Regions from separate parts of the Actinoplanes sp. NPDC024001 genome, predicted to be linked through region 2. Evidence: riboswitches for the same ligand, from Rfam matches in the RefSeq annotation. Region 2 holds a riboswitch; the other holds the start of a gene.
The links. A riboswitch is a leader RNA that binds a small molecule or an ion and turns the genes downstream of it on or off. The one in region 2 is predicted to bind S-adenosylmethionine.

Region 1 (7,145 bases), on a different contig from region 2:
GCAACACCGCCGGCCAGCTTGGCCAGGCGCTCCTGCAGCTTCTCACGGTCGTAGTCGGAGTCCGAGCGCTCGATCTCGGCGCGGATCTGGTTGACCCGGCCCTGGATCTGCTCGGCGTTGCCGGCACCGTCGACGATGGTGGTCTCGTCCTTGGTGATGACGACCTTGCGGGCCTGGCCCAGCAGGGACAGGTCAGCGGCGTCCAGCTTGAGGCCGACCTCTTCGCTGATGACGGCGCCACCGGTCAGGATGGCGATGTCCTCCAGCATGGCCTTGCGGCGGTCACCGAAGCCCGGGGCCTTGACGGCGACGGACTTGAAGGTGCCACGGACCTTGTTCACCACCAGGGTCGCCAGGGCCTCGCCCTCGACGTCCTCGGCGATGATGATCAGCGGCTTGCCCGACTGCATGACCTTCTCGAGGACCGGCAGCAGGTCCTTGACCGCGGAGATCTTGCTGTTCGCGATCAGGATGTAGGGGTCGTCGAAGACGGCTTCCATGCGCTCGGCGTCGGTCATGAAGTACGCCGAGATGTAGCCCTTGTCGAAGCGCATACCCTCGGTGAGCTCGAGCTCGAGGCCGAAGGTGTTGCTCTCCTCGACGGTGATGACGCCTTCCTTGCCGACCTTGTCCATGGCCTCGGCGATGATCTCGCCAACCGTGGAGTCACCGGCGGAGATGGAGGCGGTGGAGGCGATCTGCTCCTTGGTCTCCACGTCCTTGGCGAGCTGCGAGAGGCCCTCGGAGACGCTCGCAACCGCAGCCTCGATGCCCCGCTTCAGGGCCATCGGGTTCGCGCCCGCGGCGACGTTGCGCAGGCCCTCACGGACCAGGGCCTGAGCGAGAACGGTCGCCGTCGTCGTGCCGTCACCGGCGACGTCGTCGGTCTTCTTGGCGACCTCCTTGACCAGCTCAGCGCCGATCTTCTCGTACGAGTCCTCGAGCTCGATCTCCTTGGCGATGGATACACCATCGTTGGTGATCGTGGGGGCGCCCCACTTCTTCTCGAGAACCACGTTGCGGCCCTTGGGGCCGAGGGTCACCTTGACCGCGTCGGCGAGCTGGTTCATGCCCCGCTCGAGGCCCCGACGAGCCTCCTCGTCGAATGCGATGATCTTGGCCATACGGCGTTGTCCTCCCGGACATCCGCGGTGCCGGGCCTCTTCGGCCCCGCTCTCCGCACGTTGAGGAACGTCTGTGGACGTCACCACCTGGCGATGTGACGTCCTCAGGCCGAGCCGGATAGCCCGCGACGACCGGCTCCGTGCCCCGGCACTGATGGCAGCGCCGTGACCGGAACCCCACCGTCCCGACCTGTTGGCACTCAGCAGGCGCGAGTGCCAATCACTTGTTTAGCACTCCCCGGTGGCGAGTGCAAGAAACCCCATCTTCCCGCGAAACCCGCCGGGCGACCCCGATTTCCCCTAACGATCTTGAAAGCCCAGGTCAGCGGGGGCACCGGCCGGTTCGGACGTCCTCGGATCCGAGGTGACGAGCGCCGCAACCGACCAGCCGGCGACGAGCAAGCCCCACAGCGCCCCGCTCACCCACAGACGCACCTCGTCGTGGATCTGCGGCAGCGGCACCAGCAGCACGGCGAACGAAGCCACGATGAGCACCAGCGCGTCGCGGCCACCGATCACCGGACGAACGGGCAGCGGCAGCAGCCGCCGGGCCAGCACACCGAGACTCACCAGAACGATGATCGCGAGACCGTCGGCGAGGTAGTCGAGCTGCGTCAGGGACTCGTACCCGCCGCGCGAAGCGGCCACCGAGATGCCTTCGAACACCACGTTGCTGGCGAGCCTGAGCAGCGCGGCGGCAACCCACACCACCAACGCCCGGCCCACGGTCACCCGCCGCCCCGACAACGCGGCGACCACGACCAGGGGCACGACCATCAGGAGCACGTTGAGGGATGCGAGCGCCAGCCGCAGGCCCAGCATGCCGAACGGTGAGGCACCCGGGAGCACGTGCAGCCACGCCCAGTTGTATGCCATCGACAGCGCCACGGACAGCAGAACCGTCGCGGTGAGCGCCCACGGTCGCGTCCGCAGCAGCCGGACACCGGAAAGCCCGTGGACCGCATCAGTCATGGTCGAATCATGCCGTAGGCCCGCCGCACGGCTTCGCGACAACCCGGTTGCCGACCGGGTGCGGCGGCGGTAGGGATTACGCATGGACAACTGGGACGTACGCCGGGTCACCCCGGAGGACGCCGGGCGGATGCGCGCGCTACGCCTCGAGATGCTCGCGGACAGCCCTCTCGCCTTCCTGGAGACTCTGGCTCAGGCGGCGGCCCGGCCCCACGAGAGCTACCGGCAACGCATCCGGCAGTCGGCCACCGGGCCGGACACGGCGCAGTTCATCGCCGACCCGGGCGGGCCGCTGATCGGTCACGCCGGCGGCACCGTCCTGCCCGACGAGCCGGCCTGCACGGTCGTCTTCGCGGTGTACCTGACACCGGCGTACCGGGGTGGCAAGGTGCTGGCCCAGCTGGTCGACGCGGTCGCCGACTGGTCGGCCGCGGCCGGGCGGCACGAGCTGATGCTGGAGGTGGTGGTCGGCAACGACCGGGCCGTCCGGGCATACGAGAAGCTCGGCTTCGCCGACACCGGCGTCCGGCTGCCGCACCCGACCGTGCCGGCGCTCGCCGAGCTGCAGATGAGACGGCGGATCTGATGCGCCACCGCACCCGCTCCGTGCTGACCGCGATCAACGGGACCACCGGCGCGGGGCTGCTGCTCGCACTGCTGAGCGGGGCGCGGGTGCGGCGCGGCCGGGACGGCATCCTGATCGCCGAGGGTTACCGGCTGCGGGTGCCGCCGAACTCGTGCTTCACGGTCGGGTCGGTGATCCTCACCCGGCGCACCGCGGAGTGGCTGCTGGCCGAGGAGCGGGCCGCCCTGCTGGCCCACGAGAGCCGCCACGCCAATCAGTACGCCGTGCTGGGCCCGCTCTTCTGGCCCGCGTACTGGCTCGCCTGCGGCTGGTCGATCTCGCTGACCAGGTCTTACGGCGTGCGCAACTTCTTCGAGCGGCACGCCGGCCTGAAGGACGGCGGCTATCCCGAGGATCTGCCGCTGAGGCCATGGATTGCCCGCCTGAAGCGGCGGTAGGAATTTGGTCGGGAGGACGGACGCACAGTGCCTCCGCATGGGTCAGCACTGGGTCGTTGGGTCCCTCGGAGATTGTCGCCAAGCTCAGGTGAGGGGCCTCGTACGGCGTCGCGTCCTCCCGCGTCATGCATCTTGCCCACCCGGAGATCGGTGTGCAAGTCCTCCGAGGAGGGAATCTTCGACAACCGGCTGAGAGCCGGTTACGCAGAGCTATCCCAGCAGGCCGGCCTCACGGGCGCCGCGCAGCGACGGCTTGATCGTGCGAGTCGGTCCAACCTGGCCGGCGACCGCGTCGATCGTCTTCAGACCCTCGCCGGTGTTGTAGACGACCGTCTCCTTCGACGGGTCCAGCTTGCCGCTGGCGACCAGCTTCTTCAGCACGGCCACCGTGGTGCCGCCGGCGGTCTCGGCGAAGATGCCGGTGGTCTCGGCGAGCAGCCGGATGCCCTCGCGGATCTCGTCGTCGTCGGCGTAGTCCATCCAGCCGCCGGTCCGCTTGACGGCCTCGATCGCGTACGGCCCGGCGGCGGGGTCGCCGATGTTGAGCGACTTGGCGATGCCGGTCGGCTTCACCGGGGTGATCACGTCGGTGTCGTTGTGCAGCGCGGTGGCGATCGGGTTGCAGCCGGCCGACTGCGCCCCGAAGACGGTCCAGCCGCCCTCGGGAGCCTCGACCAGTCCGATCTCGACCAGCTCGGAGAACGCCTTGTCCACCTTGGTGAGCAGCTCACCGGAGGCCATCGGGATGACCACCTGGGCCGGGATGCGCCAGCCCAGCTGCTCGGCCACCTCGTAGCCCAGGGTCTTGGAGCCCTCGGCGTAGAACGGCCGGACGTTCACGTTGACGAACGCGGTGTCCTCGAACTCGTCGGTCTCGACCAGCTCGCTGCAGAGCCGGTTCACGTCGTCGTAGGAGCCCTGGATGGCGACCAGGTCACCGCCGTAGACCGCGGTGGTGATGATCTTGCCCGGCTCGAGGTCGGCCGGGATGAAGACGATGCTCGGCACCCCGGCCCGGGCGGCGTGCGCGGCCACCGAGTTGGCCAGGTTGCCGGTGGAGGCGCAGGAGAACCGCTTGAAACCCAGCTCCTTCGCCGCGGTCAGGGCCACCGAGACGACCCGGTCCTTGAACGAGTGGGTGGGGTTGGCCGAGTCGTCCTTGACCCAGAGCGGGGCCCGCAGGCCGATCCGCTCGGCCAGGGCCGGGGCGCTGACCAGCGGGGTCAGACCGGGGTCGAGGGTCACCCGGGCGGCCGGGTCCTGCCCGGCGGGGAGCAGCGCCGCGTAACGCCAGATGTTCTGCGGGCCCGCCTCGATGTCGGCCCGGGTCACCCGCGCGAGCGCCGCCTCGTCGTAGGCGACCTCGAGCGGGCCGAAACACTCGTAACAGGCGTGCTGGGCGGCGAGCGGGTACTCCGCGCCGCAGGCACGGCAGATGAGGCCGCGGGCGGGCGAGGTGGTGGTAGCAGCGGGTGCGTTGACGGTAGACGTCATCGAGGCCTTCCCTCTCATCTTTCCCCGCCGGCGACCTGCCGAACGGGGACGGAATTAGCACCTGCCACGCGCGGCCTCGCCATCGAGACATGCGTGGTGGTTGCCGGGGCGTCAACGGGCCGTATCCCTCAGCCCCTCTGGATGAGGTATTCAGTTGTTTCCCACACCTTACGTCGAGATGCCGTCGGCGCAATCCGGGATTCCCGAGGTGTGAGCGACCTCCCTCACATCGCGCCTCAGAGGTCGGCGAGGCAGGCCAGCTGGGTGGCGACCGGACGGTAGCCGAGCCGGGTGTTGACCGCCAGCATCGGGACGTTCGACTCGTCGTTGCTGGTGAAGGCCGTTCGCACGCCGTTCGCCGCGGCCCGGTGCAGCGCCTCGGCCTTCACCGCGCGGGCCAGGCCGCGGCCACGCCAGGGGGGCACGGTGGCGGTCATGTCCGACCACACCCGGTCACCGTCGCGGACCAGCAGTGAGAACGAGACGATCTCCGAGCCGGCCAGCGCGGCGGTGCTCGCGTCCCGGTCCATGCCCGGGTTGTCCCAGATCTCGTAACGCCACGTCGGATAGGGCGACGGCTGCCCGGGGACGTCGCCGGGTTCGTCGGTCGCGGCGGCCATGTCGGCCGCGTAGAGCGCCTGCTCGTCGAGATCGCGCATCGGGACCAGCCGGATCCCGTCCGGCGCCGGTGACGGCGCGCTGAACGCCGCCAGGTCGAGGGCGGAGTAGCGCAGCTCGCGGGTCGGCGCGAACCCGAACCGGCGGGCGAACTCCACGGCCTCCACGGTCGTGGTGGCGGCCGTCCGCCGCACGCCGAGGGAGCGCAGATGGCCGGCGGCCGCGGCGAACAGCCCGGCGCCGAGCCCCTGACGCCGGGCCGACGGGTGCACGTGGAGCAGCGAGATCTGGCCGAGGCCGGAGCGCGGGTTCCGGTAGGCCGCGACCCACCCGGCCACCTCACCGTCGCGCTCGGCCACGAAACCGGCCCAGTCCTCCCCCGGTGGCGGTGAGGTGATCAGGCGGCGGGTGGCGTGCTCACCGCGTACCAGATAGGGATAGACCGACGTGCGCAGCGCAACCACCGGGGCCGCGTCGGCGGGAACCGCCGGCCGGATCGTCATGAAGTGACATCTTTGCGGGTGAAGCGGTAGAAGGCCAGCGACCACAGGACAGCGGCATAGATCACCGCCGAGATCGCGCCCTTGGCCAGCTCCTCGGACTGCACCGGCGTGGAGAGCAGACCGCGCCAAGCCTCGGTGTAGTAGGTCGGCAGCACGGCACGCAGGTCCCCGAGCGCCTCGATCTGGTTCAAGATGCTGGAGAGGATCCAGAGCATCACCGCCCCGCCCACCGCGCCCAGCGCCGCATCGGTCATGACCGAGAGCAGGAATGCCAGGCCGGCCACGACCAACAGCGTGACCGAGAGGTACGCGAGGATGCCGAGCAGTCGCAGCACACCCTCGGCCGGCGGGATCTCGGCGGCGATCGTGCTGCCCAGCGGCCCCCAGCCGTAGCGGAGAGTGCCGATCAGCAGACCGGTGCCGGCCAGGGTGAGCATCGCCAGCAGCGAGTACCCGGCCGCGACGATCAGCTTGACGCCGAGCAGCCGGGCGCGCGGCACCGGAATCGCCAGCAGATAGCGCAGGCTGCCCCAGCTCGCCTCGCTCGCCACGGTGTCGCCGAAGAACAGCGCGACCACCACGACCAGCAGGAAACCCGCCGAGACGGCCAGGCAGAACAGGGTGAAGTTGAGCCCGCTGGAGGTGGCCAGGTCGGCGATGCTGCTGAACGCGCCGCCGCCGTCGCCGTCCTCGTCCGGGTCGCTCTCGCCGCCGCCGAACTCGAAGGCGACCAGGATGATCAGCGGCAGCAGCACCATGAATCCCAGGGCGAGCTGGGTGCGCCGCCGGGACGCCTGGCGGCGGACCTCGGCCCAGAGTGGCAGGGTGTGCGAGGCCCGGTAGCCGGTCGCCGCTTCGAGGGTGCTCATCGGTCCCCACTTCCCCGCGAGTTGTCGCCGACCAGCGACAGGAACGCGTCCTCGAGCCGCCTGCGCGGCACCAGCCGGTCCACCCCGATTCCGGCCTCGACCAGCGAGGCGACCAGCTCGGAGCGGGCCGTGCCGTTCATGTCGACGATCAGCCCGGTGGCGCCTTCCGGCTGGACCGAGCGCACGCCGAGGTCCTCCAGGACCCGGGTGGCGGCCGGCACGTCGGTGACGTCGAGCTGCACCGACGGGGACTCCCCGACGATCTCCTCGACCGGGCCGGACGCCACGATCCGGCCCTTGTTCACCACCACCGCGTGCGTGCAGGTCTGCTCCACCTCGGCGAGCAGGTGGCTGGAGACCAGCACGGCGCGGCCGTCGGTGGCGTACCGCTGCAGGACCCGGCGCATCTCGGCGATCTGCGGCGGGTCCAGGCCGTCCGTCGGCTCGTCGAGCACCAGCAGCTCGGGCAGGCCGAGCATGGCCTGGGCGATGGCCAGCCGCTGGCGCATGCCGTGGCTGTACTTGCGGGTCTTGCGGTGCAC
Region 2 (7,145 bases):
ACGAGTTCGGCCGCTGTTCACCGAGGCGGCGCTAGCCTTCGGCAATGACCGCCCTGCTGGCCACCCGGGCCGACGCCGCACGCCACCTCGCCGAGACCCTGCTGGGCGACAGCGGCGACCGGTGGCGGCACACCGCCGGCGTCGCCGACCGTGCCGGCGAGCTCGCCGTGCGGCTCGGCCTCGACCCGGACGTGCTGGTCGCGGCCGCCTGGCTGCACGACATCGGTTACGCGGCGAGCATCGCCCACACCGGCTTCCACCCGCTCGACGGCGCCCTGCACCTGACCGGCGGCGGCTGGCCGGCCCGCGTCGCCGGCCTGGTCGCCCACCACTCCGGCGCCCGGTTCGTGGCCGCCGCCCGCGGCCTGGCCGAGGAGCTGGCCGCCTTCCCGGACGAGCGTGGCCTGATGTCGGACGCGCTGACCTACGCCGACCAGACCGTCGGCCCGCGCGGCGAGCGGGTCGACACCGAGCAGCGGTACGCCGAGATGCTGGAGCGTCACGGCCCCTGCTCACTGAACGCCCTGGTCGACGCCGACCGCCGCCCCCACCTGCGGGCCATCACCGCCCGCGTCGAGGCACTGCTACACGACAGCGCGCAGGAACGAGCAGAGCGCGTCGTGGTACGGCCGTAACGTCCGCAGATCCACGTACTCGGCCGGCCCGTGCTGGCCGTCCCCGCCCGGCCCGAAGATCACCGCGTCGATGCCGTGCGCCGAGTAGAACCGCCCGTCCGCCGCGCCGTGCTTGCGCAGCAGCGCACCGTCGTAGCCCACCGACTGGGCGGCCCGCCGCAGCGCCCGCACCTCCGTGCTCGTCGGGTCGGCGTGGTGCGGCGCGCCCGTCGCGTCGACGTGCAGCCGGACCCCCGGCCCGGCGATCTCGCGCAGCTCGGCGACCAGGTCGTGCCCCGACGGCGGGAACCGCACGTCCAGCCAGGCGCTCGCGTCGGCGGGCACGATGTTCACCGCCTGGTTGCCGGTCTCGATCCGGGCCAGGTTCACCGTGGTGACCCACTGCTCGCTCGCCGGCACCGGGTAGCGCTCCAGCAGCCGGCCGATCGCCTGGGTCACCGCCAGCAGCGCGTTCTCCCCGAGCCACGGGTACGCGGCGTGCGCGGTCCGCCCGGTCGCGGTGAGCCGCACCCGCAGGATGCCCTTGGACTCGGTGACGATCCGCAGGTTGCTCTGCTCCCCGATGACCACGAACCCGGCCCGGACGCCCTGCGCCACCTGGTGCCCGGTCCCGTCGAAGCCACCCACCTCCTCGTCGGTGACCAGCTGCAGCGCGATCGGGTACGGCAGCCGCGGCGCCATCTGGCGGAACACCGTGGCCAGCACCAGGGCGGCGCACTTCATGTCGTGCGCGCCGCGGCCGTAGAGCCGGTCGCCGTCCCGGTAGGCGGCGAACTGCTCCGGCGTGCCGGGCACCACGTCCAGGTGAGCATTGAGGACGATCCGCGGATCGTCGGCCCCGACCAGGGCGCTGGGCTTGCCGCGCGAGGTGAACCGGCGCACCGGGAAACCCGGCCCGACCAGGCCGAGCACCAGCTCCAGGGCACGGTGCAGCTCCTCCGGCCGGTCGGCGGTGGAACGGATGCCGATCAGCTTCGCCGCGGCCGGGACCAGATCCTCCATGCGGCAACCTTAGATCTGCTAAGTTCCTCGGCAGGTCATGAGTGCCAGCGCCAAGCCCCGGCTCGCTGGCCGGCAACCCTTCCGTTCGCGACGGGGTGCCCCGGGTGAGGACCGGGCCGGTGTCGACCGACACCGGCAAACGGCGAACCCGTGGAGGCGCGGTCATGCCATCTCTCGACATCATCGGCGACGACAAGCTCACCCTGCCCGGCGGCGAGGTCGTGCGCTTCGCGCACCTCGACTACGCGGCGTCGGCGCCCTGCGTGCGGGCCGCGGCCGATGCGGTGGCCGAGCTGCTGCCGCGCTACGGCAGCGTCCATCGCGGCACCGGGGTACGGTCGCAGGCCTCCACCATCGCGTACGAGCTGGCCCGTGACGTGGTGGCCGAGTTCGTGGGCGCCGGGCCGGACCACTCGGTGATCTTCACCCGGAACACCACCGACGCCCTGAACCTGCTGGCCCGGGCCCTGCCGCCGGGCACCACCACGGTCCAGTTCGACGGCGAGCACCACGCCAACCTGCTGCCCTGGCCGAACCCGCTGCGCCTGCCCGCTCCCGGCTCGCCGAACACCGCGGTCGCCGCCCTCGACGAGGCGCTGCGGCGGCTCACCGGCCCGGCCGTGTTCACCGTGACCGGCGCGAGCAACGTGACCGGCGAGCTCTGGCCGGTGCGCCGCCTGGCCGACGTCGCCCACGCGCACGGCGTACGGGTGGTGGTCGACGCCGCCCAGCTCGCCCCGCACCGGCCGGTCGACCTGACCGAACTCGGCGCCGACTACCTGGCGTTCTCCGGCCACAAGCTGTACGCCCCGTTCGGCGCCGGAGTCCTGGCCGGGCGCACCGACTGGCTCGACGCGGCCGCGCCGTACCTCGCCGGCGGCGGCGCCAGCGTCGCCGTGGGTGACCGTCCCGGCGAGCTGAGCTGGGCCACCGGGCCGGCCCGGCACGAGGGCGGCACCCCCAACCTGCTCGGCGCCGTCGCCCTCGCCGCGGTCTGCTCGGCCCTGATCACCGCCGACCGCGCCGCCCTGCACGAGCACGAGCAGCACCTGCTCGGCCGGCTCCGCGACGGCCTGACCGCGGTGCCGGAGGCGACCGAGGTCAGCGTCTTCGGCCCGGACCAGCCCCGGGTCGGGATCGTCTCGCTGCACCTGCGCGGCCACGATCCGGCCGAGGTCGCCCAGCGGCTGAGCCGCGAGCACGGCATCGGCGTGCGCGCCGGCCAGTTCTGCGCGCACCCGCTGGTCCGGCGGCTCACCGGCGCCGCCACCACCGGCGCGTGCGGCACCGCGGCGACCGGTCTGCTGCGCGCCAGTTTCGGCCTCGGCAGCACCGCCGAGGACGTGGACCGCTTCGTCACCGGCCTCGCCGAGGTACTTCGCACCTGACCCGCTACCCACCGGAACTGTCGCGGCCGGGCCGCCCGCCGATTCTGCCTTCGTGGGGACCTGGACAACGTGGCTGCGCGACCGGCTTCCGGCCGGCCGTGGGCTGCGCGACGAGGACTGGGCGGGCCGGCATCGCCTGCTGACGGTGCTGCTCGCCGTCGCCATGGTCCTGCTCACCGTCTTCGGGGCGTTCCAGGGCGACCACGCCGTCGGCGCGCTGCTGCTCACCGACGGCCTGCTGCTGCCGAGCCTGGCCGCGGCCGCGCTGCTGCGGTCGCGGCGGCTGCGCTCGGTCGCCGTCGCCCTGGGTTTCACGGTGGCCTGCGGCGGTTTCGTGGCGCTCTGCCACGGCCTGACCGAGGCACACTTCACCTTCTTCATCGCGGTCGCCGCGCTCGCCCTCTACCGCGACTGGGCGCCGTTCGGGGCGTTCCTGGTCGCCACCACCCTGCACCACGGCGTCTTCGGCACCCTGGTCAGCGACCACACCTACGACCACGACACCGCGTTCGCCCACCCGCTGGTCTGGGCGCTGCTGCACGGCGCCGCGGTGCTGTTCGCGGCCGGCTTCCAGCTGGTCTCCTGGAGCCTCACCGAGGCCGAGGAGCAGCGCGCCCAGGAGAACCTCGACGAGAGCCAGGCGCAGCTCAGCGTCGCCTTCGACGAGACACCCGTCCCGATGGCGATGATCAGTCCCGAGGGTGTCTTCGTGCGCACCAACGCCGCCTACCGCGAGTGGCTGCGCCTGCCGGCCGAGCTGCCGGAGGGTTTCTGCGTCATCGACCTGCCGATCCGCCCGGTGGACACGGCCGGGGCCCAGCTGTTCGAGACGCTCGTGCGCCAGGGCGAGCCGACGACCGTGACCCGCCAGTTCCGGCGCGTCGACGACGACTCGCTGATCTGGGTGCAGGTGCACAGCACCGGCCTGTTCGACCGGCAGAACCGGCTGCGGATGGTCGTCGTGCACTGCCTCGACGTCACCGCGGTCCGCGACCACGAGGCCGAGCTCAGCTACCAGGTGCGCCACGACTCGCTCACCGGGCTGCTGTCGCGCAAGGCGTTCGAGCACGACCTGGCCCGGCTGCTCACCCGCAGCCACGAACCGGTCAGCGTCATCTACCTCGACGTCGACCGCTTCAAGTCGATCAACGACGGGTCCGGTCACACCACCGGCGACGACGTGCTGCGCGCGCTGGCCGTACGTCTGGATGCCGTGGTCCCGGCCGGCGCGCTGGTCGCGCGGCTGGGCGGTGACGAGTTCATCGTCGCGCTGCCCGGCCCGGCCGGGATCGGCCTGCGCGTGGGCAACAGCATCCTGGCCGCCCTCGCCGAACCGCTGCCGGTCGGCGGGCAGGAACTGCCCGTCTCGGTCAGCGTCGGCGTGACCACCGCCTTCGGCCCGGCCGGCGCCGACGAGGTCGTCCTGGCCGCCGACACCGCCATGTACGCGGCCAAGCGCGCCGGCGGCAACCGCCTGCAGGTGTTCACCGACGACCTGCGGGTGCCCGTCCAGGAGCGGATCGCCGCGGAGAGCCGGCTGCGCCGTGCCCTGGCCGCCGACCCGCGCCACAGCCTGCCGCTGTGGTTCCAGCCGGTGGTCTCGACCGTCACCGGCCACATCGCCGGCGCCGAGGCGCTGGTCCGGATGCGCACCCCGGACGGCGAGATCCTCGGCCCGCACGCCTTCATCGGCGCCGCCGAGGAGACCGGCCTGATCGTGCCGCTCGGCGAGCACGTGCTGCGCTCGGCCGTCGAGCACCTGCTGCACTGGTCCGACCGGCTCGGGTACGTCTCGGTCAACGTCAGCCCGCGCCAGCTGGCCGAGCCCGACTTCGTGCCGATGGTCGCCGGCGTGCTCGCCGCGGTGCCCTACCTCGACCCGTCCCGGCTGGTCCTGGAGATCACCGAGACCGCGCTGATCTCCTCCACCGTCGACGTCAGCGAGCGGCTCGCCGCGCTCAAGCAGCTCGGCGTGCGCATCGCCCTGGACGACTTCGGCACCGGATACAGCTCGCTGACCTGGCTGAAGTCGCTGCCCGCCGACATCGTCAAGCTGGACCGCTCGTTCGTGGCCGGCCTCGCCGCCGACCCGCGCAAGTCGTCGATCATCTCGGCCGTGCTGTGGCTGGCCCGCTCGCTGGGCATGTCCACGATCGCCGAGGGCGTCGAGGACCTGGCCGACTGGACCGCGCTGCGGGAGGCCGGCTGCCCGGCGGTGCAGGGCTACTTCTTCAGCAAGCCTCTGCCGGCCCCCGAGTTCGACCGGATGATTCACCTGCGCGAAACCAGCGGGAGCGCACTGGCCGGTTAGAGTCCGGCCATCCTCGACAACGTAGATCCTTTCATCGGCACCGCGGCCACCGACCTGCCTCGCGCACAAGGTCTCGCCGCCACCTGGTGGTGGCCGAAACCGCAGGTGGGCAACACCCACCCGGGCGCCACCTCACCGCTGGGCATGGTCTCCGCGTGCGCCTACTCCGGCGCCTACCCGACCGGCTACGGCCGCTACGCCAAGAACACCGAGGGCGTGCCGGAGGAGATGTTCCCCCGGCTGCAGGCCAGCGGGTTCACCCACTTCCAGCAGTCCGGCACCGGCGCCATCCGCAAGTACTACAGCTATGTGCGGGTCACCCCGATGGTGCAGCCCCTCGACGACCTCGGCCAGTCCTGGCCCCTGGAGGACGAGCGGGCCGAACCCGGCTACTACGCGGCCAACCTCGACACCGGGGTGCGCTGCGAGATCACCGTGGGGGAGAAGGTCGCGGTGCACCGCTACACCTTCCCCGACCAGGACAGCGCCCGGGTGGTGGTGGACCTGTCCTGCGGCGGCCTCGCCATCGACCTGGGCCGCACCGTGCCGCTGCGCGCCCAGGCCGAGAGCATGGGCCACGGGCGGGCGCAGGGCACCGTGGTGATGGAGGGCGTGCCGCTGTCGGTGCACATCGAGGTGGACAGCCCCGACTGGCGGCAGATGCTCTGGTACGACCGGCGCCTCATCCCCGGCGGCACCCGGCTCGACTTCGACAGCATCCGGCACACCACGCTGCGCCCGTTCGGCATGATCTTCATGGGCCCGGCCCGGGCCGGGCAGAGCGTCGAGGTGCGGCTGGGCTTCTCGCTGCGCGGCTGCGACCAGGCCCGGGAGAACCTGGAACGTGAGTGCGGCGGCGGCTTCGAGGCCGTGCGCGCCCGGACCCGGGCCCGCTGGCAGGACCACCTGAGCCGGGTCGAGGTGGACGGCGGCAGCCCGCAGCGCCGCACCGTGTTCGGCACCGCCCTCTACCACTCGCTGATCAAGCCGTGCGTCGCCGACGACGAGAGCCCGATGTGGCCCACCAGCGGCCCGTACGCCTTCGACATCTGCACCATGTGGGACATCTACAAGACCCAGTTGCCGCTGCTGTCGGCGATCGTCCCGGACCGCTACGGCGACCTGCTCGAATCGCTGATCCGGGTCTGCGAGGAGGAGGGCAACTTCCCGATCGGCTACCGGATGGCCCGCGGCGCCGACCGGTTCTTCCGGCAGGCCAGCGCGCTGGCGCACACCGCCCTGGCGGACGCGCACGCGCTGCGCCGCCCCGGCATCGACTGGGCCTGGGCGCTGGTGCACATGGTCGACGACATGCGCCGCCTCTACGGCGAGGACTTCTTCGAGCACGGGGTGGTGCACCCGATCACGCACACCCTCGACCTGGCGTACGCCCACCACTGCACCGCGCAGGTGGCCCGCGCGCTCGGCGACCACCGGCTCGCCGCCGACCTGGAACGCCGGGCCGGGCACTGGGTGAACGCGTTCGACCCGGCCACCGGGCTGCTGCGCGACTCGGAGTTCTACGAGGGCGGCAAGTGGAACTACTCGTTCCGGCTGCTGCACGACATGGCCGCGCGGATCGCGCTGGCCGGCGGCGACGAGGTCTTCGTCGACCGGCTGGACCGGTTCTTCGGCTACGGCGCCGACCCGGTCAAGCAGCCCGGCCGCTGCCCGCCGCCGGAGGAGATGGCCGCCGGATACGCGCTGAACCGCTTCGAGGGCCTGAACAACGAACCCGACATGGAGGCGCCCTGGGCCTACCACTACGCGGGCCGCCCGGACCGCACCGCCGAGGTCGTGCACGCCGCG

Region 1: another riboswitch for S-adenosylmethionine. It lies ahead of thrC (threonine synthase); the one in region 2 lies ahead of AB0F81_RS45870 (aminotransferase class V-fold PLP-dependent enzyme).

What each region holds. Positions count from the first base shown of each region.
Region 1 is NZ_JBEZZB010000021.1:51,518-58,662, forward strand. Features, by position in the region: gene groL (chaperonin GroEL) at 1-1,124, opposite strand, end outside; gene AB0F81_RS11085 (hypothetical protein) at 1,425-2,096, opposite strand; gene AB0F81_RS11090 (GNAT family N-acetyltransferase) at 2,179-2,682, shown strand; gene AB0F81_RS11095 (hypothetical protein) at 2,682-3,119, shown strand; gene thrC (threonine synthase) at 3,330-4,613, opposite strand; SAM riboswitch class I at 4,625-4,761, opposite strand; gene AB0F81_RS11105 (GNAT family N-acetyltransferase) at 4,850-5,734, opposite strand; gene AB0F81_RS11110 (ABC transporter permease subunit) at 5,731-6,603, opposite strand; gene AB0F81_RS11115 (alpha/beta fold hydrolase) at 6,600-7,145, opposite strand, start outside.
Region 2 is NZ_JBEZZB010000215.1:7,044-14,188, reverse strand. Features, by position in the region: gene AB0F81_RS45880 (HD domain-containing protein) at 45-635, shown strand; gene AB0F81_RS45875 (M20/M25/M40 family metallo-hydrolase) at 585-1,637, opposite strand; SAM riboswitch class IV at 1,671-1,785, shown strand; gene AB0F81_RS45870 (aminotransferase class V-fold PLP-dependent enzyme) at 1,802-3,025, shown strand; gene AB0F81_RS45865 (EAL domain-containing protein) at 3,078-5,336, shown strand; gene AB0F81_RS45860 (GH92 family glycosyl hydrolase) at 5,346-7,145, shown strand, end outside.